Regions from separate parts of the Pectobacterium araliae genome, predicted to be linked through region 2. Evidence: predicted binding sites of a transcription regulator. Region 2 holds the regulator's gene; each other region holds the start of a gene.
The links. The regulator CRP, encoded in region 2, controls carbon source genes, mostly activating them, when cyclic AMP is high. The targets are predictions, from matches to a motif close to ATGTGANNNNNNTCACAT.

Region 1 (7,816 bases), 110 kb from region 2:
CGCGTTACGAGCAGAGGCGCTTTGATGTGCAGCAAGGGCGTCAGTTGGTGCTGTCCCCGGATGCGCGTGAAGGCTCGCTGAAGGTCTTTCAGGATATGACGCTGTGGCGTTGGGCGCTGAAAGCACAGGAACAATCGGTGTATCAGATTCAGGCTGACCGTCGCGTTTGGGTTCAAGTGGTGCGCGGCAGTGTTGAGATTAACGGCCAGAAAGCGGAAAACGGCGATGCATTTGCGGTCTGGGATGAAGCGGCTATTTCTGTACACGCCAGTGCAGACAGCGAAATTCTGCTGTTTGATTTGCCGCCGGTATAACGACGACTAAGAAATCATAGAGAAGCCCACGTAAGAAAGGACGCGGGCTTTTTATTCTCTTCACATCCCCGCGTTATCCTTCAGATTCAACGCCTTTGTCTTTACTTTCTTTATGCTTTTTTTGCTAGACTTAGATTACTGTTTTTCTGGCATTTTTAGCGATGATGAAGAAGAAAAGACCCGTTCTCCAGGATGTTGCCAACCGCGTTGGGATTACCAAAATGACGGTAAGTCGCTATTTACGTAATCCTGATCAGGTGTCCGCCGCGTTGCAGGAAAAGATCGCGATTGCGTTGGATGAGCTGGGCTATATCCCCAATCTCGCGCCGAATATGCTCGCCAGCTCGACCAGCCGGGCGATTGGCGTGCTGCTGCCGTCATTAACCAATCAGGTTTTCGCTGAGGTATTGCGTGGGATTGAACACACAGCGGAAGCGCACGGTTACCAGACCATGCTGGCGCACTATGGCTATCATCCTGACAGAGAAGAACAGCGTCTGACTTCACTGCTGTCGTATCACATTGACGGGTTGATTCTCGCCGAACGTACCCACACGCCGCGCACGCGTCAGATGCTGGACGTTGCGGGCATTCCGGTAGTCGAGCTGATGGATTCTGTCTCCCCTTGTCTGGATATGGCGGTCGGGTTTGATAACGTTGAAGCTGCGCGCCAGATGACGCTGCGCATGGTGGCGCTGGGGCATCGTCACATCGTCTATCTCGGCGCGCGGCAGGATGAGCGTACCCTTATGCGCTGCCGAGGCTACGAGCAAGCGATGTGGGAAAGCGATCTCAAAAGCTATTGTGTGATGAGCGAACGAGCTTCTTCCTATTCGCTTGGTGGTGAGCTACTGCGGCAGACGCAGGCGGAATATCCGCAGGTCGATAGCGTATTTTGCACCAATGACGATTTAGCCGTCGGCGCGATGTTTGAATGCCAGCGGCAGGGGTTGCGCGTGCCGGAAGATGTCGGCGTCGCCGGTTTCCACGGGCATGACATTGGGCAGGCGATGGTGCCGAAGCTGGCTAGCGTGCTGACGCCGCGTGAGCACATGGGGCGCGTCGGCACTGAGCAACTGCTGGCTCGTCTGCGGGGCGAGCCAGTAGAGCAGGAAATGGTCGATGTCGGCTTTACTGTGCTGGACGGTGAAAGCCTCTAAGCGGCGGTGTTAGCCTGCCGCACGAAGTGCTTCAACGCAGCGCTGCACGACTTCCTCTCGGGTGCCGTCAATATCGACCTTCAGTACATCTGGCTCATCGCTGCCCGGTTCTTCCAGCGCATCGAACTGGCTTTTCAGTAGATCTGTCGGCATGAAATGGCCTGCTCTGGCCTTGTGACGTTCCAGAACCAGTTCAAAACTGCCTTTCAAATAGATAAACACCATCTTTTCGTTCCCTTCGCGCAGGCGGTCACGGTAACGCTTTTTCAGCGCGGAACAGACGATGATGCCCGTCTCGTTTTTGTGCGCCAGACTGTAGGCGACATCGCTCAGTCGTTCTAACCACGGCGCACGGTCGTCGTCATTCAACGGCGTGCCGCTGGCCATTTTCTGGATGTTGGCACGTGGGTGTAGATCGTCACCGTCGATAAATTTTGCCTGAATGGCGCGGCCAAGTTCAGCGCCAACTGAGGATTTTCCACTGCCTGATACGCCCATCAGAATAATGCTTCGACCTGACATAATTTGATCTCTATCTCAAAATGTAAATTAAATGGTGTTTGATAGTTCCTGATTTTAACATGTTACCCGTATCATGTTACCGGTATCAAATGATGATGTGATACGCCTCACAAACAATCAGCCAATTTTGGCCCGGTGTCTAAGAGAGATGATTAACGATGACAGAAATAACATCCGCCTATAGCGCCAGTGTGCTATTAACCATCGCCGCAGGTGCGGTCGCACTGTTACTGGTGCTGATTATGCGCTTCCGCATCCACGCTTTTCTGGCGCTAACGCTGGTGAGCCTGATCACGGCACTGGCAACGAACACCCCTTTTGAGAAACTCGTTCCTACTCTGCTCAGCGGTTTTGGTAGTACGCTGGCATCCGTTGCCCTGTTGGTTGGTCTGGGGGCAATGATTGGTCGCCTGCTGGAAGTGACCGGTGGCGCAAATGTGCTGGCGGATACGCTCATCAATAAATTTGGTGAGAAACGTGCGCCTTTCGCGCTGGGGCTTGCCTCTCTGCTGTTCGGCTTCCCGATCTTTTTCGACGCCGGATTAATCGTGATGCTGCCGATTATTTTCAGCGTAGCAAAACGTTTTGGCGGTTCAATACTGACTTATGCGTTCCCTGTTGCGGGCGCGTTTGCCGTTATGCACGCCTTGCTGCCACCGCATCCCGGTCCGGTTGCTGCCAGTGAACTGCTGGGTGCCAACATTGGCCTGCTGGTACTGGTGGGTGCCGTGATTGCTTTCCCCACTTGGTATTTTGGCGCTTATCTGTTCGGCCTGTGGGCAGGTAAAAAATTCCATTTGCCGTTGCCGTCAACATTCTTGACCGAAGTAAAGGCAGATGAGAACCATACGCCGCCCCCGTTCAGCGTGGTGATGTGGGTACTGCTGCTGCCGCTGATCCTGATTTTCCTCGATACCGGATTGAATACCCTGACGGTAATGGGCGTGATCAGTGGCGATAGCAGCTTGGTGCAGTTCCTGCGTATGTTGGGGAAAACGCCGATTGCGCTACTGATTACCGTCCTGTTCGCCATGATTATGTTTAGCGGCCAGCATAGCCGTAAACACCTTGAGAAAATCTGTGAAGGCGCACTGGGTCCGGTATGTTCGATTATTCTGGTAACGGGTGCGGGCGGGATGTTCGGTGGTGTGCTGCGTTCCAGTGGTATTGGTGACGCGCTGTCGGGCGCGCTGGCGGATACTGGCATGCCAGTGATTGTAGCGGCGTTTGTGGTATCTGCTGCACTGCGTGTGGCACAGGGTTCTGCGACGGTGGCACTGACGACCACAGCGGCGCTGATGGCACCTGCGGTGGCCGCGGCGCCTGGCCTTAGCCAATTCGATATTTGCTTTATCGTGGTGGCGATTGCGGGTGGTGCAACCGTGTTGTCGCATGTGAACGATTCAGGCTTCTGGCTGGTTGGCCGTTTCCTCGAAATGGATGAGAAAACGACCCTGAAAACCTGGACGGTGATGGAAACGTTGCTCGGCACCATCGCGTTCCTGATAGCGCTGGTGGGGAGTATTCTCCTCTAACGTTCCTGCGCGGAGGGCGTTAAGCAAGCCTGACGCGCGGTGATAATGGATAGATCGTAAAGACGCTGTAAATACATCCCTGTACGCTCGGATTGCGCCATCCCTGGCGCAAACGCTTTACTCTTCTATTCCATTATCACCGTTTTCATTCTGAGAATCGTTTTGTAATGATTAGAGTAGAGCTTCGTTATCTGCATGATGGCGAAGCGCTATTTCTATAACTTCATATAAGCCCGCACGCCGTCGAGGAACATCTGCGTCGATAGCATCACCAGAATTAACCCCATCAATTTCTCCAGCGCACTCACGCCTTTCTCACCCAGCAAACGCAAGAACACATCTGACATCAGCAGGATGATGAAAGAGATCATCCAGGCGATAAACAGTGCCAGCGTCAGGTGGGGTAACTGATCGGGATACTGGTGGGAAAGCAGCATTAGCGCCGCGAGAATCGACGGCCCCGCGACCAGCGGAATCGCCATTGGCACCAGAAACGGTTCTTCTCCGGCTGGCAGACCGCTGCTGTTGCCTTCCTGCGAGGGGAAAATCATCCGAATCGCGATAAGGAACAGCACGATACCACCAGAAATGGATACGGTTTCGGTACGCAGGTTCAGGAACGCCAGAATGTGTTCACCCGCGAACAGGAAAATCAGCATCAGCCCAAGCGCAATCAACATTTCGCGGATCAGCACCACACGTCGACGTTTAGGATCGAGGTGCTTGAGTACGGACATGAAAATAGGCAAGTTGCCGAGTGGATCCATAATGAGCAACAGTAGCACCGTTGCGGAGATCATTTCTGTCATGTTGGTTGTTGCTCCAGTTACCTGACGGTGGCAGCGATATGATGTATTGGTCGCGATCTTTATCGTGAGTCAGGTTGATGATATTAGAATGACTGCTGAAAAATGCCGTACTATCGAATAAATTCACTTGCGACTTGATGTACATTTTGTAAGGCTGAATGACACAATTATTTACGGGTTTACGACACGACACGCGCAACTTCTGCGGCAGATCACTGAGTCAGCAATAACCAAGCGCTATCGACGTTAGCCAGAATTCTTTTTGTTACCCCCAAAGCAGGACAGTTACCATGAAAAATGTTGGTTTTATTGGCTGGCGCGGTATGGTCGGCTCGGTTCTCATGCAGCGCATGGTGGAAGAACGCGACTTTGATGTGATTCACCCGGTATTCTTTTCAACGTCTCAGCACGGCGAACCGGCACCCGCACTGGGCGGTCATCAAGGCGTGTTGCAGGATGCTTATAATATCGAAGCCCTGCGCGCGCTGGACATCATCATTACCTGTCAGGGCGGCGATTATACCAATGAAGTTTACCCAAAGCTGCGAGAAAGTGGCTGGCAGGGTTACTGGATCGACGCCGCATCCTCACTGCGTATGAAAGACGACGCGATTATTATTCTGGATCCGGTGAACCACGGGGTGATTCAACAGGGTCTGGATAAAGGCATTAAAACCTTTGCTGGTGGTAACTGTACCGTCAGCCTGATGCTGATGTCATTGGGCGGTTTGTTTGCTAACAATCTGGTTGAGTGGGTTTCTGCTGCGACGTATCAGGCGGCGTCTGGCGGCGGTGCGCGTCACATGCGTGAACTGCTGGCTCAGATGGGCGCACTGTACGGCGAAGTGGCGAAAGAGTTACAGGACCCAGCTTCTGCGATTCTGGATATCGAACGTAAAGTGACCGCGCTGACCCGTAGCGGTTCGCTGCCGACGGATAACTTCGGCGTGCCGTTGGCGGGTAGTCTGATTCCGTGGATCGACAAACAGCTGGATAACGGCCAGAGCCGTGAAGAGTGGAAAGGTCAGGCGGAGACCAACAAGATTCTTAGCACCAGCAGCGTAATTCCGGTTGACGGTCTCTGCGTACGCGTCGGTGCACTGCGCTGCCACAGCCAGGCGTTCACCATCAAACTGAAGAAAGATGTGGCGCTGCCGGAAATCGAACAACTGCTTGCCACCCATAACGACTGGGTGAAAGTGGTGCCGAACGATCGCGATATTACCATGCGTGAACTGACCCCTGCTGCGGTAACGGGCACGCTCTCTACGCCGGTAGGTCGTCTGCGTAAGCTGAACATGGGGCCGGAATACCTGTCCGCCTTCACGGTCGGCGATCAGCTGCTGTGGGGAGCCGCTGAACCGCTGCGCCGTATGCTGCGCATCCTGCTGTAATTATCTTGCTATAGTTCTCCTGCTTTTCTGGCGCAACATCGGTTGATGTTGCGCTGGTTTTATACTCACGTTATATCGGAAACAGAAATGAATGAATACCGACAGTGAAGAGAAAATACCGCAGGTATTGACTTGGAGAAATCAGAAATTCGTTGTAACAACGAATAACGATCTACTGGATATTGATGCCATACATTGCTATTTAACGCGTTCAAGCTGGGCAACGGGCATTGATATTGATACCGTTCAGGAATCCCTTGCTAACAGCCTTAATTTCGGGTTATTCACTGAAAGTAAGCAGATTGGGTTAGCACGTGTAGTGACGGATTTTGCGACTTTCGGTTATCTCTGTGATGTTTATGTACTGGAAGAATATCAGCAGCAAAAATTGGGAAGCTGGTTAATGGAATGCTGCCTTGACCACCCAGTGCTTAAGCGGCTGCGGCGTATTATGTTACTGACATCAACTGCACCATGGCTCTATGAAAAAGCAGGATATTCTCCGGTTAACAAAGAAAACTATGTCTGGGCGATTACTCGTCCTGATATGTATCAATCAAAGATCCATCCGGCTTTAGTAAACCCGTCAGATTAAGAGTCGTACCCCTCTATTAAGCATTGTTTCAGGCAATGTTCTTATCTCTGTCAGACCCTGCTCCTCGCTACGGTAACGCGTTTATCGGCGAAATTAGCCCTGCAACTCTGTCGTACGATAAATAAATCTATAATATTGGGTGTTAAGTTCATTTTTATGGGATAAGCCCCAATATGACGGATTTAAGCGTACGTGATCGACTGCGCAATACGTGTTTTTCACCAATTGCGATGATTCAGTCTGACGTCACCAACCCGCAACGCCTTTATCTCCCCATCACGCTACACTATCCAACTGTTCCAACGCCTTACGCGCTGAGATCAACGGGACGCGTACTTCGACCCGCGTGAATTTATCCGCCTCGCTGACTACGGTGATGCCATAGCGGTTGCCATAACGCGCTTTGATTCGGCGATCGACCAAGTTCATGCCTAATCCATCGCCACCGCTGCGGGGTTGGTAGGTGCCTGCGTTATCTTCCACTGACAGTTCCAGCGTATTGGCGTGCAGGCGTCCGCTGATGTGGATATGCCCGTTTTCAATCATTTGCGAAGTGCCGTGCTTAATTGCATTTTCGACAATCGGTTGCAGAGAAAATGCGGGTAGTCGCGCCTCACGCAGCGCCTCCGGCAGCGAAATCTCTACCGTCAGGTGATCGGCAAAGCGCGCTTTTTCGATTTCCAGATAGGCGTTGACGTGCTCCAGCTCGTCATTGAGCGACACTTCATCATTACTGCGCTTAAGATTTTTACGGAAAAACGTCGACAGAGACAGCACCAGTTGGCGGGCGTGAGCAGGATCGCGTCGTATCACGGCGGACAACGTGTTCAGCGCGTTGAACAGAAAATGCGGATTGACCTGCGCATGCAGTAGCTTGATTTCTGACTGTGCCAGCAGCTGTTTCTGCTGTTCAAAACGCCCGGTCAGAATCTGTGCAGAAAGCAGGTGGGCAATCCCTTCCCCGAGCGTACGGTTAATGCTGGAAAATAGCTTATTTTTGGGCTCATAAAGCTTGATTGTGCCGACAATGCGCTGATCTTCGCCACGCAGCGGGATCACCAGCGTGGAGCCCAGTTTGCAGTGTGATGACACTGAACAGGTATAAGACACCTCGTTACCGTCCGCGTACACCACCTGATTGTTGTCTATCGCCCGACGCGTGTGTGATGACGTGATAGGGGCTCCGACGTTGTGGTGGTCATCGCCCAGCCCGATAAACGCCAGTAGTTTGTCGCGATCGGTAATCGCCACGGCACCCACACCCAGCTCTTCATACAAAATACGGGCTACGCGCATACTGTTTTGTGGGTTGAACCCCTGACGCAGCGCTCCTTCAGCGCGGGCGGCGATTTGCAGTGCTTTGGCGGAAAACGCAGAGGTGTATTTTTCAAAAATAGCGCGTCGGTCGAGCAGAATGCGCATAAACATGGCGGAACCGATGGTATTGGTGATCATCATCGGTAGCGCAATGTCTCTCACCAGTTCAG
Region 2 (7,816 bases):
CGGTTTTCAGGGCGACAAAGTCACGGAGATCACCGAGCGTTTCTCCGGCGGCGAAAAAGCCCGTCTGGTGCTGGCGCTGATCGTCTGGCAGCGCCCGAACCTCCTGCTGCTCGACGAACCAACCAACCACCTCGATCTGGATATGCGTCAGGCATTGACCGAAGCATTAATCGATTTTGAAGGCGCGCTGGTTGTCGTCTCGCACGATCGACACCTGATCCGCTCTACCACCGACGACCTCTATCTGGTACACGACCAGAAAGTAGAACCCTTTGACGGTGATTTGGAAGACTACCAACAGTGGCTGGTCGGCCTACAACGTCAGGAAAATGCGGCCGACGAAACGCCAAAAGAGAATACCGCCAACAGTGCGCAGGGCAGAAAAGATCAGAAACGCCGCGAAGCCGAATTGAGAACGCAAACACAGCCGCTGCGCAAACAGATAACCAATCTTGAGCAGCAGATGGAAAAGTTGGGGGAAACGCTGGCGGCGCTGGAAGCACGACTGGCGGACAGCGCCATCTATGACATCAGCCGCAAGGCCGAACTGACTGACTGCTTGCAACAACAAACCAAAGTCAAAATCGAGCTGGAAGAAACGGAAATGTCCTGGTTGGACGCACAGGAACAGCTAGAGCAGATGATGCAGAGCGATTCGCTTTAAGATTTGTGTCCTGAAAGGAGTAACGAGCGGAAAACCGCTCGTTACTTCATCTGAGCCAGATCAGCATTAATGCCAAATCAACAGCACGCAGGCGGCGGTCAGCAGCCCCATTGACACATTGAAGATAATCCACGCTTTCTTACTGCGCAGCAGTCGCCCAATCATCGTGCCGAACCCGAGCCAGATGACGCCGGAAACCAGATTCACCAGCACAATCCCGACGCTTATGGCGATTACAGACTGGTTATAACCTTCACCCGCCAGGCTAAAGCTGGCAACCGCGCCCAACGCCATGAGCCACGCCTTCGGGTTCAGGAATTGCAGCAACCACCCCTGATAAAGTCGGATCGGCTGAGGGGGAGCAACAGTCGTTTCCAACTGTTCGTAAGCCGCCGTGGCGATTTTCCACGCCAACCACAGCAGATAGGCACTACCGAGGACTTTCAAAATAAAGTGCAGCGAAGGATAAATCAGAATCAACCCACCGACACCGAATGCGACCAGCAGCAAAATGCTCTGCATCCCCAGCATGATGCCAACCATCAGCCACAGCGAACGCATAAAGCCAAAATTCGCGCCCGAGGTTGTCAACAGCATATTATTCGGCCCCGGCGTAATGGCCGCCACCCACAAAAACCCCAACATCGAAAGAAATAAACTTAGTTCCATTATTTGTGGGCGCTCCTGACCCAAATGTCGTACCAACTGGCAGCATTGAAGCTAACAGTGTGATATTGATCGTACAAGAGCCGACAACAAGATTTTCATATCCTTTATGTATGACCATTTCCGTCCGCTGAGCGGCGCACATAACCCGCATCTGCAAACGCTATTACCGCGCCTGATTCGCCGTCACGCGCAATTCTCGCCAGTCTGGCAAGCGCTCGAATTACCTGATGGTGATTTCGTCGATCTGGCATGGAGCGAAGCCCCTGAACTGGCGCGGCACAAACCGCGCGTGGTGCTGTTCCACGGGCTGGAAGGTAGTTTCCATAGCCCTTACGCCCATGGCCTGCTACATGCCTGTAAACAGCGCGGTTGGCTGGCCGTCATCATGCATTTTCGCGGGTGCAGCGGCAAACCTAACCGAATGAAACGTATTTATCATTCCGGCGAAACCAGCGATGCTTGCTATTTTCTACACTGGATGCAAGAGACGCTGGGCAATGCGCCTACCGCCGCTATCGGCGTTTCTCTCGGCGGCAATATGTTGGCTTACTTACTCGGCCAACAGGGCGAAGCCTGTTCCCTGTCCGCTGCGGTCATTGTTTCCGCCCCTTTGATGCTCGAACCCTGTAGCCGCCGGATGGAACAAGGCTTCTCCCGCGTCTACCAGCACTACCTGTTGCACCTGTTGAAACAAAACGCCAGTCGCAAGCTGGCAGCCTACCCAGACACATTGCCGATTCAGTTGCCGCAATTGAAGCGAATCCGCCAGTTGCGAGAATTTGATGACGTCATTACTTCGCGTATCCACGGCTTTCGTGATGCCGCTGACTACTATCGACGCTGTAGCGCCCTGCCGCTGTTGCCTCAAATACGCAAACCGCTGCTGATCATCCACGCGAAGGACGATCCTTTCATGACGCCAGAGGTCATTCCCGATATAGCGCAGTTACCGTCTACTATTGAGTATCAGCTAACGGAACACGGTGGGCATGTCGGCTTCGTCGGAGGAACGTTGCTGAAACCGGAAATGTGGCTGGAACAGCGCATTCCCCATTGGCTTAGCCCTTTTTTGGACCGCGCCGCCGATTCTTCTTCAGGCACCACTTTTACTCAGAAACCCGTTAACTCAGGAACCCTAGCGTGATTATTCCCTGGCAACAGCTCGATCCAGAAACGCTGGATAACATCATCGAATCTTTCGTGCTGCGCGAAGGCACCGATTACGGCGAACAGGAGCGGTCGCTGGCGCAGAAAGTAGAAGATATACGCCGTCAGCTTCAATCCGGCGAGGTGGTTTTGGTGTGGTCTGAGTTGCATGAAACTCTCAATATTATGCCGCGCAACCATCTCAATGCGGGAGGGCATGCCCCTTATTGAGCATGGCGAAAGGCGTGAAAGAACGCGCCAAACATGCTAACAATGATAACTAATGACGTCTTTTTTGAGGAGTCACGCGCCTTATGTCACATCAGCATCCGATTATTGCGGTTACCGGTTCCAGCGGAGCGGGAACCACGACAACCAGTCTGGCCTTTCGTAAGATTTTCCAGCAGTTTGATCTACGAGCAGCCCAGTTAGAAGGCGACAGCTTTCACCGCTATACCCGCCCGGAAATGGACATGGCGATCCGCAAAGCGCGTGATTTGGGGCGCCATATCAGCTATTTCGGCCCGGAAGCGAATGATTTCAGCCTGCTGGAACAAGCGTTTATCGAATATGGCTTACATGGTCGCGGCCAGACGCGTAAATATCTTCACACCTATGATGAAGCGATTCCCTACAATCAGGTTCCTGGGACATTCACACCGTGGGAACCCATGCCGGAACCCACTGATATTCTGTTCTACGAAGGGCTACATGGTGGTGTGTTCACCGAACAAAACAATGTGGCGCAGCATGTCGACTTGCTCGTCGGCGTTGTGCCGATCGTCAACCTGGAGTGGATTCAAAAGCTGATTCGTGACGTCAATGAGCGCGGTCACTCGCGTGAAGCGGTGATGGATTCCGTCGTCCGCTCGATGGAAGACTACATCACCTATATCACGCCACAGTTCTCTCGCACACACATCAACTTCCAGCGCGTGCCTACCGTGGATACCTCTAACCCGTTTGCCGCTAAGTCTATCCCTTCACTGGACGAAAGCTTCGTCGTCATTCATTTTCAAGGGTTGGATAATATTGATTATCCCTATCTGCTCGCCATGCTACAGGGTTCGTTTATCTCCCACATCAACACGTTAGTCGTTCCTGGCGGGAAGATGGGGCTGGCAATGGAACTCATCATGGCGCCGCTGGTGCAGCGGCTGATAGAAGGGAAAGCCATCGAATAAGCACCGAGATACGCGGGCCGACCACAGGGGTGAGGCCTCCCCATGGGAACCTCCCCCTGTGTTTCCCCTTATAACAGGCTTAAGTGACCAGAATTAGTGCCCAGAGAAAAGGATTAGGCCAGCACTCTAATTTCGTGACTGTGCGTCACCTCAACGGCTTTGCCCAGCATCAATGCCACAGAGCAGTATTTTTCCGCTGACAGGGCAACGGCTCGTTCGACGGCTTTATCGGTCAACCCTTTTCCCGTCACGATAAAATGCAGATTGATATGGGTAAATAAGCGCGGCGCTTCAGAGCGTCGTTCTGAGGTTAATTTCACCTCACAATCCGCCACGTCGTTGCGACCTTTTTGCAGAATCGACACCACATCAATCGCACTGCATCCCCCTACGGACATCAACACCATTTCCATCGGGCTCGGCGCTTTATCGCCGGAATTGCCGTCCATCAATACCTGATGCCCTGATGCGGATTCGCCCAAAAACGTTAAGCCTTCAACCCATTTTACCCGAGCCTGCATAATGCCTCTCCACTAAAAATTTTTTGAAAATTTATACCGTTACTGTACAAAAACCAGCGTTAATCAGAGCTTTGTCATGCTGAAGCGAGACAACACAAGACACATCCTTAAAGCTGTGTTAAAACGAAAATAGAATAGACCTTTTCTGGACAAAGCCAGAAACGAAGAAGATGATGACGTAGCCAGACATACCCAACCACGTTTACGGTGCAGCAAGGCAGTAACCGCAAAATCAAGGGTACAGTGGTTCCAGTATATTCCCTGACGTCATTCTGCCTAGACTGAATTTTATTTTTTTAGCAGTTAAACACGCCGTACAGGGAACTCTGACCCCTGTAATTTGCGCAGTGAATTACAACAGAGGATGATAGCGAATGGTTCTCGGCAAACCGCAGACAGACCCAACTCTCGAATGGTTCCTTTCCCATTGTCATATCCACAAGTATCCATCGAAGAGCACGCTGATTCACCAAGGTGAAAAAGCAGAAACGCTTTACTACATCGTGAAAGGCTCTGTTGCAGTGCTAATCAAAGATGAAGAAGGCAAGGAGATGATTCTTTCCTACCTTAATCAGGGCGATTTTATTGGTGAGCTCGGCCTGTTTGAAGAAGGTCAGGAACGCAGTGCCTGGGTTCGGGCAAAAACCGCCTGTGAAGTGGCTGAAATTTCCTATAAAAAATTCCGCCAGCTTATTCAGGTTAACCCGGATATCCTCATGCGTCTGTCTGCGCAAATGGCAAGCAGACTTCAGGTTACCTCTGAGAAAGTCGGCAACCTCGCCTTCCTTGATGTGACCGGACGTATCGCCCAAACATTACTCAACCTGGCAAAACAACCTGATGCCATGACGCATCCAGATGGCATGCAAATTAAAATTACCCGTCAGGAAATTGGGCAAATCGTTGGCTGCTCGCGTGAAACCGTGGGTCGCATTCTGAAAATGTTAGAAGACCAGAACCTGATCTCTGCGCACGGTAAAACGATTGTCGTTTACGGCACTCGCTAAACCCCTGTCGCTGTACCCTACCAACAAAAAAGCGTGAAGCCTCGGCCTCACGCTTTTTTTATGGCGTGCCATCCGTGGCCGCCACCCTACGTTTTTTATCGCTACTCTTTTAAGCGCGTAACTCAGTTTGCTGCGTTAACGACCTGCGCGACAGCGTTGGCGAACTTCTCCATCCCCTGCGCAATATCGTCTTCATCAATGATCAAAGACGGTACAAAGCGGATGACGTTCGGCCCCGCCATCAGCACCATCAGCCCTTGAGCCGTTGCCGCCGCCAGGAACTCGCCCGCGCGGCCATGCCACTGCGGTTTCAGCTCTGCCCCCAACAGCAGCCCCATCCCGCGAACCTGATCAAATACGCCGTACTGCTGATTGATTTTCTCCAGTTCACTGACAAAACGATCGTGACGATCCGCTACGCCCGATAGCACTTCTGGCGTGTTGATGATATCCAGCGCGGCTTCCGCCACAGCACAAGCCAGCGGGTTGCCGCCATAGGTGGTTCCATGCACCCCAACCGTCATCGCTGAAGCGATCTCTTCCGTCGTCAGCATCGCGCTAATCGGGAAACCACCGCCCAACGCTTTAGCCGTCGTCAGGATGTCCGGCGTAATACCATAGTGCATATAGCTAAATAATTTACCAGTACGTCCCATCCCACTCTGCACTTCATCAAACACCAGCAGCGCTTTATGTTGATCGCACAAGTCACGAACACCCTGCAAAAATTCAGGCGTAGCGGGGGTAATTCCGCCTTCCCCCTGAATGGGTTCGAGTACAACCGCGCAGGTGTGATCGTCCATCACTGCTTTAACGGCAGCGAGATCGTTGAACGGAACGTGCACGATATCGGCAGGCTTAGGCCCGAAGCCATCGGCATACTTAGGCTGTCCGCCAACTGAAACGGTGAACAGCGTCCGGCCATGGAACGCATTGTAGAAGGCGATGATCTTGGTTTTATACGGACTATGGCGTTTAACCGCATAGTAACGCGCCAGCTTAAAGGCGGCTTCGTTAGCCTCTGCACCAGAGTTAACAAAGAACACGCGATCGGCAAAAGTGGCATCGATCAGTTTGCTGGCGAGGCGTAGCGCAGGTTCATTGGTGAAAATATTGCTGGTATGCCACAGTTTTTCGCCCTGCTGCTGTAACGCATTAACCAGCGCAGGATGGCAGTGACCGAGCGCCGTGACCGCGATACCACCGGAGAAATCGATATATTCTCGGCCGTCCTGATCCCAGACACGGCTCCCCTTACCTTTCACGGGTACAAACTTCGCGGGTGCATAAACCGGCAAAATAACCTTATCGTGGGTATCCCGTGTCACTGCTTTCTGCTCTACTGCCATTTGCTGCCTCACTCTGCTGTCCATTACGTCAGAAATGAAAATATAGTCAATAAATATGCATAGAAAATCAATAACAGGCAATATTAAATCAGCCGATGAAGAGAATAACTTTCTACACGATTAAATTTTAAGGAAATTATCCAAAAGCTGATGTCCTTGCTGGCTGAGAATACTCTCAGGATGAAACTGAACCCCTTCCAGCGGCAACGAGCGATGACGGACGCCCATAATTTCGTCACGTTTCCCTTCATATTCGCTCCAGGCCGTGATCTCAAAGCAATCGGGTAGCGAGGCGGCATCAATAATGAGCGAATGATAGCGGGTAACCGTCAAAGGCTGAGCTAGTCCCGCGAAAATCCCCGTATCGCTATGCGCAATTGCTGAGGTTTTCCCGTGCATGACCTGCCGCGCCCGCACCACCCGCGCGCCAAACGCCTGCCCCATCGCCTGATGGCCAAGACACACGCCAAGAATAGGCAACGTATCAGCAAAGTGACGGATAGCCGCCAGTGAAATGCCCGCCTCATCGGGTGTACAGGGGCCCGGAGAAATCACCAACCGCTCGGGCGCCAGCCGTTCAATCTCACGCAGTGTCAGTTCATCATTACGCTTCACCACGACTTCTGCACCAAGCTCACAAAAGTATTGATAAAGGTTGTAGGTAAAGGAGTCGTAGTTATCGATAATTAGCAGCATAATTAATTTAACTTATTGATAAATAATGAATATGTCATTTAATCTTTCTTTCCATACCCGCACTACTATACCCGCAATTTTTTCGATACCTTCTTATGGGCTAAAGCGATAAAAGCTATTGTACCCGTCTCCAGCATGAAAGGGATGACAAGAAATTGACGTTAACAAAATGCTAAAGATACCTATGGTCATGCGGTGTAATCCGCTTCCCCTCAAAAGCGATCAGGCCATCTTTTTCCAGCTTGTCCAGCCAGCGGGTTAACTCGGCAGATAGCCTTTAATCGGGTAGTCCTACCGCGTATCAAAACCGTTAGAGCCTTTGCGCAGGGGTATAACGTGAAATTACAGGGTAAGCGCTGTTTAAGCCGCTTAAGCAGATTTACATCGCGCTCCTTTCCTATAACTCTGGCAGTGTGACCACCCGAAGGCGCTTCTCACAGGCCACTTGTATCATCCCGATACTGGAAACATTGGTGGCTGTCATCGACAGCAGGTTTTCATGGTCAAAAATACGACAAAGTTTTGCAGACTTGAGCGCTTTGGCTCTACTGGAAAAGAGCGAAACCTGGCACCCAGCGCT
Region 3 (7,816 bases), 860 kb from region 2:
CCGTTGCCTGGAATCGAAAAGTTTCTCGCAGCAAGCTGTTAGATACTGTTCGTCAATTCCCGCCGGATACACTTATCGCAATGGAAGCTTGTGCAACCTCGCATTACTGGGGGCGGACTTTCCAATCCATGGGATACGCCATCCGGCTCATTCCAACCCAACATGTAAAGGCGTTAACTCGTCATCAGAAAAATGATGCCAATGATGCTCTAGCAATATGTGAGACGGCATTTCGTCCGGGGATTCACTTTGTTGCTGTAAAAACTCTTGAGCAGCAAGATATCAAAGCGCTGCGTTGTGCCCGTCAGTTGATGGTCGAACAGCGCACCGCCGCCGCCAATCAAATTCGTGCTCTGGCCGCTGAGCAGGGCTTCGAGTTCCCGGTTGGGATACACACTTTGCAACAGCGATTACCCGATTTGATTGAAGATGCGGAAAAGCCTGTGTCTCCGGTATTACGCCATTTGCTTTCCACTTTATTGGAAAACATCCACACACTGAATGAATATATTCGTTCAACAGAATATGAAATCGCAGCATTGTGTCAACAGCAACCCCGGTATCGAGCACTGATGACTATACCGGGTGTTGGCCCGCTCATCGCCGCCGCTTTTTTAAGTGAGGTTGATGCAGAACAATTTGCTAACGGAAGACAACTTTCCGCCTGGTGTGGTCTGGTTCCCCGGCAACATAGTTCCGGCGGGAAACACATCCTCACTTCGATGACTAAAAATGGTAACTGCGACCTTCGGACACTCATCATTCATGGAGCCAGAGCGGTCATGCGCTGTGCCCAAAAGCGGGATGACCGTCTTGGAAGATGGCTTAATCATGTCACTGAGCGACGGGGAAAAATGAAAGCCACCGTGGCGCTGGCAAATAAGTTAACACGTATTGTCTGGCGGTTGCTGTCTGAACCGGTTGATTTCAATATGGATAAGGCATTTGCGATGAAGTAATGATTTAGTTCGGCACAAAGTAAAAGATTTCCTGAGTTTGCAGGCACTGATGAGAAAACGGTAAACCAACCCTGTAATAACCTGAAGTAGATCCAGGTAGAAAATACCGGTCAAGTGATAAGGAAACAGGGTGCGGATGACATCATGGCGCGGGAAAATTTTCCCAAAAAGACGCCGGATATATGACAGCAAACCGTATCACGTCAGTACTTGTACGCCACGGGACGTCCATATATGATCTATTATTTCGGAAAGCTATTTAGATGCGGCTATTATTAATTGCTCATCGCTTATGTTTAACGTATCTTTTATGTTAGGATTGTCAAAAATTATTAATGATTTAAGATGTTTGGCAACAATGTTAATGTTAAAATCATCATCTAATAAGCAATTGGATAATTGAAGTTGTTGTGTTGTTGATAATTTAGATGGGTCAATCCCGAGTGTTTCTGCTGCTGCTCTTAATTGAATAGCTAAACTACCGACAGAAGTTCTATTCGATATGGTGTTTCCGCTATTATTGAAATAATCTCTAATCTGATAGTATTGTAAAACCCCATATGCTTTAAATCTTTCCGGTGTTCCCGCTACTTCAGAGACAGCAACTCCAGCCAATAGTAACACTGGTATTTTTTCACGATGAGCATGGCTAATTATCTTATCCTTATTATACTGAAGATATGCGGCTTTATATGCCCACAACCTAGGATTACCAGTGACATATCTTTCATCATCAGGAAATAAATACCATAATCCAGCATCAATAAAATTCCATTTTGGGAATGTTGATGTTGAGTTTATATCGCAAAACATATTTTTCATTCAACTATCCTTGTTTATGTGTACAGGGAATATTTATTATGCCACGAAGTGATCGAAAAACAATCTTGATATACCCGTAGTCATTAAGGTTAAAGCCTGCCTGTCGGCGTGGGTCAGCCTACGCTGAAGCTGGAAAGCCTGACCGTCGGCGGCACTGCGTAATTCGTTCTGTACCCTGAGTTCCCTTCAGAACCGCGCTTTATTCGCGCGGTTTTTTTCCTCGCTATAATTCTGCCGATAGCCCTGATATGTCAGGGCGACGTTTTTGAAGTATTCCGTCATGTAGTTAATACAGACCTGTACTTTCAGCGGTAGGTTGTCTTTGCGGGTGTAGAGCGCGTAGACCGGACGCGGATCGGAGTGGTAGCGGTTGAACAAAATCTCGATTTCGCCGCGATTGATTTCGTCCACAATCCACATAAGCGGAATGTACGCGATGCCCGCTCCGGCCTTGAGCCAGCGCACCAGCGTTTGCGGGTCGTTAGTGACAAAACGCCCTTGTGGCGTGACGCGGGTCGAAATACCTTCTGGCGCGATCAGCTCAAATTCGCTGTCGGGTCTTACGCTGTATTCCAACCAGGAAAAATTCACCATATCGGCTGGTTTATCCGGTATGCCGTGCTGCGCCAGATAGCTTTTCGCGGCACAGATTACCATCGGCATCGAGCCTAAGCGTTTCGAAAACAGACTAGAATCCTGTAGTGGACCGACGCGGATAACGATATCCAGTCCGTCGGCAATCAGGTCGGGAGCGGGAATTCCGGTGACCAAATTGACGGATAGACCGGGGTATTCCTTTAGCATCGCGGCAGTCATGGTGGACAACACATTCTGCGCCATGGTAGACGAGCTACCAATGCGCAACGTGCCGGTTGGCGTGTTGTTGAAGGCGTAAAGCTGTTCATGAACTTCATGCGCTTCATGCAGCATGCGGCGGCAGCCGTGATAGTAAATTTTCCCCGCTTCCGTCAAACCAATGCTGCGCGTACTGCGGTTAAGTAGTTTAATCTGTAGTTCATCTTCAAGCTTGGTGACAGTCTGGCTGACGGCGGATACGCTCATCTGCAACTGGCGAGCGGCGGCGGTAAAAGAACCAAATTCCACCACGCGGGCAAACACTGACATACTCTTTAGTCTTTCCATTATTCACTCTGGCTTAAAAGTGATTTAGATCACACTATGTAGATAAGGTGATAATTAGCATCCATAATATAGCCTATCCGGTGGTGCCGGGTGGAACATTGTCCGCCATCGTTCAAGTGACAGCGTTGCTTGACGGTGAAAGCGGGCAGGCATAGTCCTTACGGGCGTCCATGATTTCCTATCGTTAGTCAGTCTCTGATTACATCGCTATTCACTAGTTTAACGCTATTTCATCCGTTGGCTGTTCGCCTTTGGGACTCGGCATTGTTGTCGTATTTCGTATTGGCAACGAGCGCTGTCTGCGTTGAATGGCGGCACCACTCAATTGATTTAACGCTCGGTAGCACACCTGCTCGCTACCGCGACCTACGAGAAAAAGGAAAAGAGGATGAGTTCACTCCCGGTTATGGTGCTGTTCGGGCTGTCATTTCCCCCCGTATTTTTTGTCTTGCTGGTATCGCTGACCCTGTTTTTTGTCGTGAATCGCCTACTGCAACCGACGGGGATCTATGACTTCGTCTGGCACCCTGCGCTGTTTAACAGCGCGCTGTTCTGCTGTCTGTTTTATTTACTGTTCCGTTACGGTCTGTGAGGTGTCTGTGAAAGCGTTCTTTTTACCCTTGTTTAGACAACAGGCCGTGCTGATCAAAAAAATGAGCCGTGTGGTCATCACGCTGGTGATTGTGCTGTGTGCGATTGTGGCCATTTTTCGTGTCTGGGCGTTTTATACCGAATCGCCCTGGACGCGTGATGCCAAATTTACCGCGGATGTCGTGGCGATTGCGCCAGACGTCAGCGGATTGCTGACCGATGTTCGCGTCACGGACAATCAACTGGTAAATAAAGGTGATGTGCTGTTTGTCATCGATCAGCCGCGTTACCACCAGGCCGTGGCGCAGGCGGAAGCCGATGTTGCTTACTATCAGGCGCTGGTGACGGAAAAACGCCGGGAGTCAGGGCGTCGGGCACGGCTGGGCGTTAGCGCGATGTCGCAGGAAAATATCGATCAGTCCAGTAATGCGTTAGAAACCGCCACGCACCAGCTTGCTAAAGCACAAGCGGTATTATCGCTGGCGAAGCTGGAGCTGGAGCGCACCGTGGTACGCGCCCCTGCCGATGGCTGGGTCACTAACCTTCATGTGCAAAGCGGTGAGTTTATCGAACGCGGTAATACGGCGGTGGCGCTGGTGAAAAAGGATTCGTTTTACCTGCTGGCGTACATGGAAGAGACCAAACTTGAAGGTGTTCGCCGTGGTTATCGTGCGGAAATCACCCCGTTGGGTAGCGAAAAGATATTCTACGGCACGGTGGATAGCGTGGCGGCTGGGGTCAATAACAGCAGCAACAGTGCGAACACGAAAGGCCTGGCTAACGTGGATTCCAATCTGGAGTGGGTGCGTTTGGCGCAGCGTGTGCCGGTAAAAATCCGTCTCGATCGACAAATGGGCGATCTCTATCCGGCTGGCACGACGGCGACCGTGGTGATTACCGGCGAGCAGGTCAACAACGACAAAAAACCGTCGCCGCTCATTCGTCTGCTTTATCGCCTGCGTGAGTTTGGCTAAGTGAGGCGATGATGAAAACCCCGTCGTTGACAGTATCCAGATTCTATGCGACACCGAAGTTTGCGCGTTTTCGCTTCGCTTTCAAGCTGAGCTTCGCGATTGTGCTATCCCTGTTTCTGGGTTTCCACCTCCAGTTGGAAACCCCGCGCTGGTCGGTGCTGACGGCGGCAATTGTTGCCGCCGGTCCAGCCTTTGCCGCAGGTGGTGAACCGTTTTCCGGTGCAATTCGCCATCGTGGTATTCTTCGCATCATCGGCACGTTTATCGGCTGTATCGGTGCACTTATTATCATTATCGCCACCGTTCGTGCGCCCGTCGTGATGTTGATGCTGTGCTGTATTTGGGCAGGCCTCTGCACCTGGGTTTCCTCGCTGGTTAAAGTCGAAAACGCCTATATCTTCGGGCTGGCAGGTTATACCGCGCTGATTATTATTGTATCAACACAGGGAACGCCGCTGCTGACGCCGCAGTTTGCCGTGGAGCGCTGTAGCGAGATTGTGCTGGGCATCGTCTGTGCCATTCTGGCAGATTTACTGTTTTCGCCACGCTCGATCAAGCAGGATGTTGACCGCAGCATCGGTGAACTGCTGGTGGATCAGTATCGGCTACTGCAACTCAGCATGAGCGGGGCGGAGAAAGAAGCGATAGATACGGCATGGCATGCGTTGGTGCGTAAAACGACCGCGCTAAACGGCATGCGCAGTAGCCTGATGCTGGAGTCTTCACGCTGGCAGAACAGCAATCGCCGCTTAACATCGCTGCATACGCAATCACTCACGATGATCACACAGGCGTGTGAAACCTACCTGATGTTGCAGGATGTCCCGACCCCGGTAAAAAGCAGCCTGAAACTGGTGTTGGATCAGCCCGTTGAGTCATCCCACGCTGTGCATTGTCGTGTGAAAGCATTACGCCATCTGATTGCGGCGGATAGCCGCGATGTGCCGCCTACGTTGGTCAGTTGGGTTGGAGCGGCAACGCGCTATCTGCTGCTGGCGAAGGGCGTGCGGACCAACGGGCGTATCACGGCGATTGAAGCTGATGTGCTGAACAGCGATGTTGAAATTAAAGCGCCTTCAGCTGAAACCCACCATGCCATGATTAACGGCTTACGTACTGGCGTGGCGACGGCGCTGGGCTGCCTGTTCTGGCTGAGCACTGGCTGGACTTCCGGCAGTGTGTGTATGGTGATGATTGCGGTGGTGACATCGCTTGCCATGCGTTTGCCGAATCCACAGATGATGGCGAAGGATTTTCTGTTTGGGACGATCTACGCGCTGCCGCTGGGAGCGCTGATGTTCATGTTTATTATGCCGTCAACGCAGCAAAGTATGCTGCTGCTGTGCCTGAGTCTGGGGGCGATGGCTTTCTTCCTTGGGATTGAGGTACAAAAACGTCGGCTGGGTTCGCTGGGCGCATTAGCCAGCACGATCAATATTCTGGTACTGGATAACCCGATGACGTTCCACATCAGTCAGTTTCTGGACAGCGCGATTGGCCAGATCATCGGCTGTTTTCTGGCGCTGATGGTGATCCTGCTGATCCGGGATAACACCAAGGCACATACGGGGAGAACGCTGTTGAACCGCTTTGTGTATGGTGCCGTCTCGGCGCTGACGACCAATACCGCGCGGCGAAAAGAAAATCACCTGCCAGCGCTGTATCAACAGCTGTTCCTGCTGCTGAGCCGTTTCCCTGACGACATTGCCAAGTATCGCCTTGCGCTGTGGCTGATCATCATGCACCAACGTTTGAGAACGTTGGATATTCCGCAAAACGCGGCGCTGTCTGCTTTTCATCGTCAGATTCGTGCAACCGCGGAGCAGGTAATTTCAGCCCGACGTGATACCACGCGCAGCCGCTATTTCACGCAGCTGTTGGATGAGCTTGAACGTTATCAACAGATGCTGACAGAACAGCAACTTCCTCCGAGCGTGACGGCGCCTGTCGGGCGACTAACCGGGATTCTGCGTGATTATCAGCATGCGCTGAGCAACTAGCCTTAGTGGGCGAGACGGTGCGATAACACTAACGATTAATCCGAGAGTGCCGCAGGCGGTGCCCATCCCTTCTATACTGAATTATCCATAGCTTCCCTCATAACGTCATGGAATATGACCTTTTCAGGAGGTAACACGATGTCAGGACAAAATTTGCAGAATCATGAACTGTTTAAAATCGGCTACTTTGCTGCGGGAAAATGGCAGCAGGGCGGAGCCACCTTCGAGGTTGTGAATCCGGCGACGGGTGAGTCGATTGCCAGCGTGGCGAAAGCGGGAAAGAAAGAGACGCAGGCGGCGATTGACGCCGCCTATGCCGCCTTTCCTGGCTGGAAGCGTAAAACCGCGAAGGAACGGTCTGAAATTCTGTATCGCTGGTACGAACTGATTCTGGAAAATAAACGCTATCTGGCGGAGCTGATGACCGCCGAGCAGGGCAAGCCAGTGCAGGAAGCTGAAGGCGAAGTGGTTTACGCGGCGAATTTTATTCAGTGGTTTGCTGAGCAGGGAAAACGGGCTAACGGTGAGATTATTCCGCCTGCGAAACTCGGATCGAAGATTTACGCCACGCGTGAACCCGTTGGCGTCGTTGTTGCTATTACACCGTGGAATTTCCCGCTGGCGATGCTGACGCGTAAGCTGGGGCCGGCGCTAGCTGCGGGATGTACTGGCGTCATCAAACCCGCGAACAACACGCCGCTGTCTGCGTTTGCGCTGTTGGCGCTGGCACAGCAGGCGGGTGTGCCGGATGGCGTGCTCAACGGTGTGGCGGGTGACACGCAGGCGATTAGCGATACGGTCATGGCGAGCGATAAAGTGCGCAAAATTTCCTTCACGGGTTCGACAGAAGTAGGGAAAACGCTGGTGCGCAACGCCGCAGATACCATGAAGAAAGTGTCGATGGAGCTGGGCGGCAACGCGCCTTATATCGTGTTTGATGACGCGGATATCCAGGCCGCAGTGAAAGGTGCGATAACTAACCGCTTCCGCAATGCGGGTCAGGTTTGTGTCAGTGCCAACCGGTTTTATATTCAAGATGGCGTCTACGATGAGTTTGTCTCTCTGCTCGCGGAAGAAGTGAAGAAGCTGAAGGTCGGCAACGGGATGGATGACGGTGTCGTACTCGGTCCGCTGATTGACGATGCTGCCGTTGAGAAGGTGGAAAAGCACGTCAATGACGCGGTGGAAAAGGGAGGCAAGGCGCTTGTTGGTGGTAAACGGCACAAGCTGGGCCACAGCTTCTTTGAGCCGACAGTGATTGTTGATGCCAACGAAGCGATGCTGCTGGCGCAGGAAGAAACCTTTGGTCCGGTTGCTCCCTGTTTCC
Region 4 (7,816 bases), 2.0 Mb from region 2:
TAACGTGGCTGAAGAGAGTTCTAACGGCTGGAATAACGCGGGTACGGGTCACTCGGCCTTTATGGAACTCAATTACACGCCGGATAATCCCGACGGCCCAATCAATATCAGCAAAGCGCTGGAAATTACCGAAGCGTTTGAAGTCTCGCGCCAGTTTTGGTCCTATCAGGTGAGAAACGGCGTGCTGAATAATCCGCACTCTTTCATAAACAGTGTGCCGCATATCAGCTTTGTTTGGGGCGACGAAAACACCGCGTTCCTAAAACACCGCTATGATGCGATGCAGCACAGTACGCTGTACCGTGGCATGGAGTTCTCTGACGATCCAAATACGATCAAAGCATGGGCGCCGTTGGTGATGGAAGGCCGCGATCCTGCTCAAAAAATTGCAGCAACCCGCATGCCTATCGGCACTGACGTGAACTACGGTGAAATCACGCGTCAGTTGGTTGGTGCGATGAAAACCAAGTCCAACTTTGCGCTGCACCTGAATTCAGAAGTGCGTGATATCAAGCGTAATGCAGACAACAGCTGGAGCGTGACTTACGCCGATCTGAAGAACGGCGAAAAAGAGAGCGTGATTAAGGCGAAATTCGTCTTTATCGGTGCGGGTGGGGCGGCACTACAACTGTTGCAGAAAACCGGTATTCCTGAGGCCGATTTGTACGGCGGCTTTCCAGTTGGCGGCGAATTCCTGGTGACAGAAAATCCGGAAATCGTGAAACGCCACATGGCCAAAGTGTACGGTAAAGCCTCCGTAGGTGCACCACCGATGTCCGTTCCTCATTTGGATACGCGTATTTTTGACGGCAAGCCAGTGCTGTTGTTTGGGCCATTTGCCACTTTTTCCAGTAAATTTCTGAAAAATGGTTCGCTGTGGGATCTGATCGGTTCCGTGACCTTCTCCAACGTCATGCCGATGACGCACGTCGGTCTGGATAACTTCGATCTGGTGAAATATCTGGTCAGTCAGGTCATGATGGATGATGACGATCGCTTCGCTTCATTGCAGGAATACTTCCCGAACGCGAAGAAAGAGGATTGGAGACTGGTGATTGCAGGCCAACGCGTTCAGGTTATCAAGAAAGATGATGATAAAGGCGGCGTGTTGAAGCTGGGTACGGAGATCGTCAGTTCGCAGGATGGCTCGATTGCCGCTCTGCTGGGGGCTTCTCCGGGCGCGTCAACCGCAGCACCGATTATGCTGAGCCTGCTGCAAAAAGTGTTTAAAGATAAAGTGGCGACGCCGGAATGGCAGAGTAAGCTGAAAGAGATTGTTCCGTCGTATGGTCAGAAGCTGGATGGCAATATTGAAATGACCAATAAAATCCGCAGCTACACCAGCAGCACGCTGGGTCTGGATTATATTGAGGTTAAGCCTGAGTAATAATCGGTATTAATCTGAGCACACCAAAAAAGGCCGCGAAAGCGGCCTTTTTTGTACCGTTATCGCGTAAATTCAGGCAATAAAAAAAGCAGGTAAGTCGCCTTACCTGCTTTATCACGTTCTATGCGGTAGAAATGGGAACGTCTGTTCTTATTTAGAATGCGTAGTTAAAGTTCACACCGTACAGCCAGGCTTTGCCTTTGGAACTAAAGGTGTAACTTGGAGAACCTGCTCTATCAGAGATTGGCTCGCTGATATCCACTTGTTTACCGTGCATGTAAGACACGCCCACATCAACAGACGCATCTTTATTAAATGCGTAGGTGGTGCCTGCGCTCAACCAGAAACGATCCTGATCCGGGATGGATATAGAACGTTTGTCAGCAGGTACGGGGCTGTCATCAAACGCGATACCGCTACGGAACGTCCAGTTATCGTCGTGATAGTAGGTTGTGCCGAGTGCGATACGGTAAGCATCACGGAAATTTTCTTCTTTCTGGAACAACGTCTGACCGTTATTACCCGTCGCTTTCAACTCCTGGAAGTGGCTCCAACTGGTATAGGTCAGGCTATAATGCACTGCCCATTTCGGTGCCACGCGGTGGTAAGCAGAGGCTTCCCACATCTCTGGTAGATTCAGCGTCAGCTTGCCAGGGATTGTCGAGCCATTAAGGGCTCCGGGTCCTGCTGACAGTTGGTTGCTGTAATCGCCATTAAAATCAATATCGACTTTGGAACGATAGGTCAGGCCAACGCGGTTATTGTCGTCGATTTCATACAGGATGCCAGCGTTCCAGCCGTAACCCCATTCTTTGCCTTCCAAACGCGCGACTTCTGAAGAGGGGCCTGCAACGGCTCCCTGCAACCCACCAACAGAGCTAGGTACGTTTGCCAGTTCACCCGCGCGACGAACAATCTTGGCATCTGCATAGACAGCGTTAACACCCAGTCCGAAGCTGAAATGTTGGTTCAGGCGATAGGCTGCGCTCAGATTCAGGTTTGATGTCAGCAGGTCGGTTTGTCCACCAATAGAACCTGCGGCATAGTTATCATTGAATTCCGTCGCCAAACCATAATTGGTGGTAGCGGATGCACCGATTGCCCATTGCTCATTTAGCGGCATGATGAAGTGCAGGTTCGGTACCCAAGCGTGCGGCGCAATATTTTTTGCACTGGTATTCTGTCCTGTCAGGGAGTTTTTTCCCTGAACATCGATATCCGGGTTGATATAGGTGACACCACCGGAGAAGGACGGGCGGTCAAACATGGTCATGGTTGCCGGGTTACGGCTACCGGAGGCCGCATTGTCGGCTACAGCACCTTCACCAGAAAACGCGCGTCCCAGACCCGATGATGAGTATTCATTTAGCTGGAAACCAGCCGCGGACACATTTGCTGAAAACAGGGCCACCGCAACAGCAATTGTGGAATGTTTGAACAGGTTTTTCTGGCTCATGACCAAAACCTCTTTATATACTTGTTATTTAACGTTGTTACACGAGGTAACAAGGGACGCGCATTGTAGGGGGGCGCACTCAGCCTGACAAATCAGACCAGTTGCCAAAGTATAAGGTGGGAATACAGTAATGTTGCATTTGTGTATTATAAATATTTCTAAAATGATGCGAAATTTAGACATGCTTAACGTTTTGGTTAATTTGTGTGAATAAATATTACTCGACCTTTACTGTCCCATAACACCTTAATGTGACTGATATCACTAAAATTACGGGCTGGCATGAAATGCTGGTACTGCTTTGGAATGAGGGAGTAAAATATAAGGAAGATAGAAATATTTGAACTGGATCATATCTCCCGCGTTTTAAGAGGAAAGCATCATGACGAACGTAATCAACAAATGCAGCGCTGAAGAAACCGCAGCCTGCTGCTGTGTCGATGTTGGCACAATTATGGATAACACCGATTGCACGGCATCTTACAGCAAAGTTTTCGGCGATCGTTCTGACGCGGAAGCGACATTAGCGGCTCTGACGGAAAAAGCGCGAGCGGTAGAGTCTGAATCTTGTGAAATCAACAGCACGCTGGAAGACGTAGACGGCGGCGTTAAGCTGGATATTGATTTTACGTTCAGCTGCCAGGCTGAAACGATGATTTTCCAGCTCGGCCTGCGTTAAGGATTCTTTCTGGCGGGCATGACGTAATCGTATTGCCTGCCAGACTCTTTTTTCTTCTCCCCACGGCTTATATTTTCCCCTCTTTCATGCTGCATTTACGTTGTTTAAAACAATAACGTATTGCACCGGAATTTGTTCTTCCTTTCTTTTTCTGCCACGTCTTTAGCTAACAATCGCAATTGGATAGTATTTTTTATTTCTGGTAGATAACTCTGTGATTCTATTTAATTTCAGTATTATTTTTTACATCAAGTAGAGTCCTGTCTTGATCAGTTTTGAGCACGTGAGTAAGTCGTTTACGACACAAGGTAAAACGCTTTATGCGGTGAAAGATGTCACGCTGGATATCGATAAAGGGGAGATATTCGGCATCATCGGGTTCAGCGGGGCGGGGAAAAGCACGTTGTTGCGTCTGGTTAATTTACTGGAGCAGCCAACGGAAGGAAAAGTGACGGTTAACCAGCAGGATATTACTGCGCTTTCTGCTGAGGCGCTGCGCCAACTCCGGCGGCGTATTGGCATGGTCTTTCAAACATTCAATTTATTTCAGTCGCGAACGGTGGCGGGAAATGTCGCCTGGCCGCTGCGTTTGGCACGAATGGATCGCCAACAGATACAGCGACGTGTTGACGAAGTGCTGCGCTTTGTCGGCCTGGAGGATAAGAAGGATCACTATCCCGAACAGCTTTCTGGAGGGCAAAAGCAGCGCGTTGGCATTGCCAGAGCGCTGGTCAGTTCACCGGATATCCTGATTTGTGACGAGGCGACCTCGGCACTGGATCCTGAAACGACAGAGGATATTCTTCAACTGCTGGAGAGTATCAATCGGCAATATAACATCACGATCTTGTTGATTACGCATGAGATGAACGTGATCCGCCGCATTTGCCATCGGGTTGCGGTCATGGAACAAGGTCGCGTCATCGAACAGGGCCGCGTGGTTGATATCTTCACTCGCCCTGAGCATAAAACCACGCGCAACTTCGTACGCTCTATTTTTAACGATCGGCTTCCTTCCCGACTATTACAGACGCTGCAAGCACGCCATTCCGGCGCGTTATACCAGCTCATTTTTCATGATGGTTCAACCAGCGTACCGCTGCTGTCACAGACGGCTCGTCTGCACCCGCTTATCGATTACAACATTATCTACGGCAACATCAGTGAGTTACAGGGCGCACTGTTCGGCAGCCTGATTGTGGAATTTATTGGCCCGCCGGACAGCATTGCTGCCGCACTGGAAACGCTGGCGCAAACGGTAGAAATCAGGGAGGTAAGCCATGAAGGTTGATTGGACGACATTCTGGCAAACGCTGCTGGTTGCCACAGGCGAAACGTTGGCGATGGTACTGGTGACGCTGTTGTTCGCCAGCGTGCTGGGCATTAGCCTGGGTTTGCTGCTGTTTCTAAGCCGTGCCGGTGGCCTGTTTGAAAGCCGCGTGCTGTTTGTGCTGTTGAATCTGGTCATTAACATCGTGCGTCCCGTTCCTTTCATTATCTTTCTGGTGGCGGTCAGTCCGATGACGCGCATGGTGGTGGGCACCACTATCGGTATTGCCGCCGCCATTTTTCCGATGATCCTGGTTGCCGCCTGCGCGATTGCGAGGGTGGTAGAAAATAACCTGATGTCGGTCGATCCCGGCATGATTGAAGCGGCACGCGCCTTGGGTGCCACGCCTTTGCAAATCATTACTGGTGTGCTGATTCGCGAAGCGCTGGGTCCGCTAATTATGGGACTGACATTTATCACCGTGGCGCTGGTCGACTTCTCTGCTGTTGCTGGCATGGTTGGCGGTGGCGGGTTGGGGAATCTGGCAATGACCTACGGCTACAACCGGTTTAACACCTCCGTCATGGTGGTCACGGTAGTCATTCTGATTGTGTTGGTTCAACTGGCACAGCATGCGGGCAATTACTTCTCTCGTCGCATCATGCGGCGCTAGCGCGGTGCGTTAGGTGGGCAGTATTCAAAATGGTATTCATTTAAGGAGCGATCAATGAAATGGCAAAAGATGGTATTGGGGGCGCTTTTAACGCTCTCCTTGCAGGCGGGTGCAGCACAAAAACCAGTGGACGTGACAATCGGCGTGGCCGGAAGCGAAGACGCGTACTGGAAGGTGCTGGCGAAAAAAGCGAAAGCGGAAAATATCAACATCAAACTCATCAGTTTTTCGGACTATGCGTTGCCGAATAAAGCGTTGGCCAGCGGTGATGTCGATCTTAATGCGTTTCAACATCTGGCTTTTCTAAGCCAGTTCAACGTGAACAATCAACTGACGATTGTGCCGATCGGTGCGACACAAATTGTGCCTATGGCGCTGTATTCGGAGAAATACCGTGCTCTGGCGGATATCCCGCAGGGTGCGCAGATTGCCTTGCCAAACGATCCCTCCAATCAGGGGCGAGCGCTCAACGTGTTGCAATCCTCTGGTTTGCTGAAGTTAAAAGACGGTGCGGGATTGCACGCGACGCCTGACGATATTATCGAGAACCCGCGCAAACTGAAAATTCTGCCGGTAGTCGCACAGCAGACGCCGCGTGTGCTGGCAGATGTGGCCGCCTCGGTGGTCAATCAGGGCGTGGCGGTCGATGCTGGTTTACCCGCCGATAAGATCTTGTTTCAGGACGACCCTACGGCACCCTCAGCGCTGCCTTACGTGAACGTGTTTGCCGCCCGCGAAAAAGACAAAGACAATCCGGTCTACCAGCGGATTGTGGCGTTGTATCACCAACCTGAAGTGATCGCCGCAGTGAAAGAGGATACGAAAGGCGTCGCGGTTGTGGTGGATCTGCCAGCCCAGGATTTGCAGGACAAGCTCAAACAGCTGGAAGACGATTTGAGGAAGCAGTAGAGCCTATTCTTAAATCCCTTTGTTTAGACCACGTTGTGTTTAAACCACATTGTTTAAACCGTGTCGCTATCGTAACGATGACGCCAGGAGGCGCAAAATGAGTGAATTAACCCCCCATCATCGGGGCATCATCCGGTCCCATTTTGAGCAGGTTACGCCGCGATATCTACAGGTCAGCCACCAGATTCATGCCCGGCCGGAGCTGGGCAATCAGGAGTATTTTGCCGCTGAAACCCTGACCGATCTGCTGCGTGACGCTGGCTTTACCGTGACGCGGGATATCGCTGGGCATGAAACGGGCTTCGTGGCGCACAAAGGGCAAGCAAACAGCGGGCCACGGATTGGCTATCTGGCCGAGTATGATGCGTTGCCGGGGCTAGGGCACGCCTGCGGCCATAACCTGATTGGCACCAGCAGCGTGGCGGCGGCCATTGCGTTGTCGCACGTTGTGGATCAGACCGGTGGCGAGGTTTGGGTATTTGGTACACCAGCAGAGGAGGGCGGCGCTAACGGCAGCGCCAAAGGCAGTTTTGCTGATGCGGGCGTGTTTGATGGCATTGATGCCGCGTTGATGATTCACGGCTCGGGTAAAACACAACTGACTTCCGCCAGCCTGGCGGTCGATCCGCTGGATTTCCATTTTACCGGCCGAGCGGCGCATGCCTCGGCGTCACCGGAAGAGGGGATTAACGCGCTGGATGCGGTTATTCAACTTTTTACCGGCATCAACGCGTTGCGGCAGCAGTTGCCGGGCGATACACGCATTCATGGCATTATCACCCATGGGGGAGAAGCGCCAAATATTATCCCTGAGTATGCTGCTGCGCGGTTTTATATTCGCGCCTCAACCTGGCAGCGAGCACAGGCCGTCAGTGAAAGAGTTCGAGCGGTGGCGGAAGGGGCCGCACTGGCGACGGGCAGTACGCTGAAAGTGGAGCGGTTCCAAAATCCCGTTAAGGATTTGGTTATCAACCGACCATTGGACACTATCGTCGGAGAGGAACTGGTGGCGCTGGGTGAAGGGCTTTCTGACCAGCCGCGCCGTGGTCTCGGCTCGACGGATGCCGGTAATGCCAGCCACGTCATCCCCGTCAGTCACTGCTATATCAAGATTGGTCCTGACGATCTTGTTGGTCATACACCTGAATTTCGTGAAGCCGCCGCTTCTCCACAGGGGGATCGTGCGTTGCTGGTGGCGGCGCAGGCGCTGGCGTTCTCGGGCTACCGTTTATTGACCGAACCTTCTTTGCTGGAAAGTGTGAAAGCCGATTTTCTCCGAACTCATTCCCCTGCCTGATGAGATAGCTGCCGAAATTGCTGCTGAAACCACCGTTTCAGCGGCGATCTCGTGCATCTTTCTGACTGACAACCGCATGCTCTTCACACTTTTATGTTGCGCGGCTTTGCGTAATGTAACTATCTGGTTAACAATAAAATCAGGT

Region 1: the regulator CRP is predicted to act here: its motif matches at 2,092-2,109, upstream of AACH44_RS01105 (GntP family permease).
Region 3: the regulator CRP is predicted to act here: its motif matches at 2,942-2,959, upstream of aaeR (HTH-type transcriptional activator AaeR).
Region 4: the regulator CRP is predicted to act here: its motif matches at 3,093-3,110, upstream of fadL (long-chain fatty acid transporter FadL).

Annotation. Positions count from the first base shown of each region.
Region 1 covers NZ_AP028908.1:243,536-251,351, forward strand. The annotation lists gene AACH44_RS01090 (pirin family protein) at 1-314, shown strand, start outside; gene gntR (gluconate operon transcriptional repressor GntR) at 479-1,474, shown strand; gene AACH44_RS01100 (gluconokinase) at 1,484-1,996, opposite strand; gene AACH44_RS01105 (GntP family permease) at 2,155-3,531, shown strand; gene AACH44_RS01110 (YhgN family NAAT transporter) at 3,747-4,340, opposite strand; gene asd (aspartate-semialdehyde dehydrogenase) at 4,631-5,734, shown strand; gene AACH44_RS01120 (GNAT family N-acetyltransferase) at 5,826-6,329, shown strand; gene AACH44_RS01125 (LytS/YhcK type 5TM receptor domain-containing protein) at 6,606-7,816, opposite strand, start outside.
Region 2 covers NZ_AP028908.1:356,226-364,041, reverse strand. The annotation lists gene AACH44_RS01610 (ABC transporter ATP-binding protein) at 1-664, shown strand, start outside; gene AACH44_RS01605 (LysE family translocator) at 731-1,333, opposite strand; gene AACH44_RS01600 (hydrolase) at 1,440-2,477, shown strand; gene AACH44_RS01595 (YheU family protein) at 2,474-2,710, shown strand; gene AACH44_RS01590 (phosphoribulokinase) at 2,794-3,663, shown strand; gene AACH44_RS01585 (OsmC family protein) at 3,777-4,184, opposite strand; gene crp (cAMP-activated global transcriptional regulator CRP) at 4,559-5,191, shown strand; gene argD (bifunctional acetylornithine/succinyldiaminopimelate transaminase) at 5,314-6,540, opposite strand; gene AACH44_RS01570 (aminodeoxychorismate synthase component II) at 6,661-7,236, opposite strand.
Region 3 covers NZ_AP028908.1:4,157,061-4,164,876, reverse strand. The annotation lists gene AACH44_RS18905 (IS110 family transposase) at 1-959, shown strand, start outside; gene AACH44_RS18900 (hypothetical protein) at 1,215-1,781, opposite strand; gene aaeR (HTH-type transcriptional activator AaeR) at 1,968-2,924, opposite strand; gene aaeX (p-hydroxybenzoic acid efflux pump operon protein AaeX) at 3,313-3,516, shown strand; gene aaeA (p-hydroxybenzoic acid efflux pump subunit AaeA) at 3,524-4,489, shown strand; gene aaeB (p-hydroxybenzoic acid efflux pump subunit AaeB) at 4,501-6,489, shown strand; gene AACH44_RS18875 (NAD-dependent succinate-semialdehyde dehydrogenase) at 6,628-7,816, shown strand, end outside.
Region 4 covers NZ_AP028908.1:2,982,434-2,990,249, reverse strand. The annotation lists gene mqo (malate dehydrogenase (quinone)) at 1-1,387, shown strand, start outside; gene fadL (long-chain fatty acid transporter FadL) at 1,542-2,843, opposite strand; gene AACH44_RS13550 (YfcZ/YiiS family protein) at 3,226-3,522, shown strand; gene AACH44_RS13545 (methionine ABC transporter ATP-binding protein) at 3,788-4,813, shown strand; gene AACH44_RS13540 (methionine ABC transporter permease) at 4,803-5,465, shown strand; gene AACH44_RS13535 (MetQ/NlpA family ABC transporter substrate-binding protein) at 5,520-6,374, shown strand; gene AACH44_RS13530 (M20 family metallopeptidase) at 6,472-7,671, shown strand.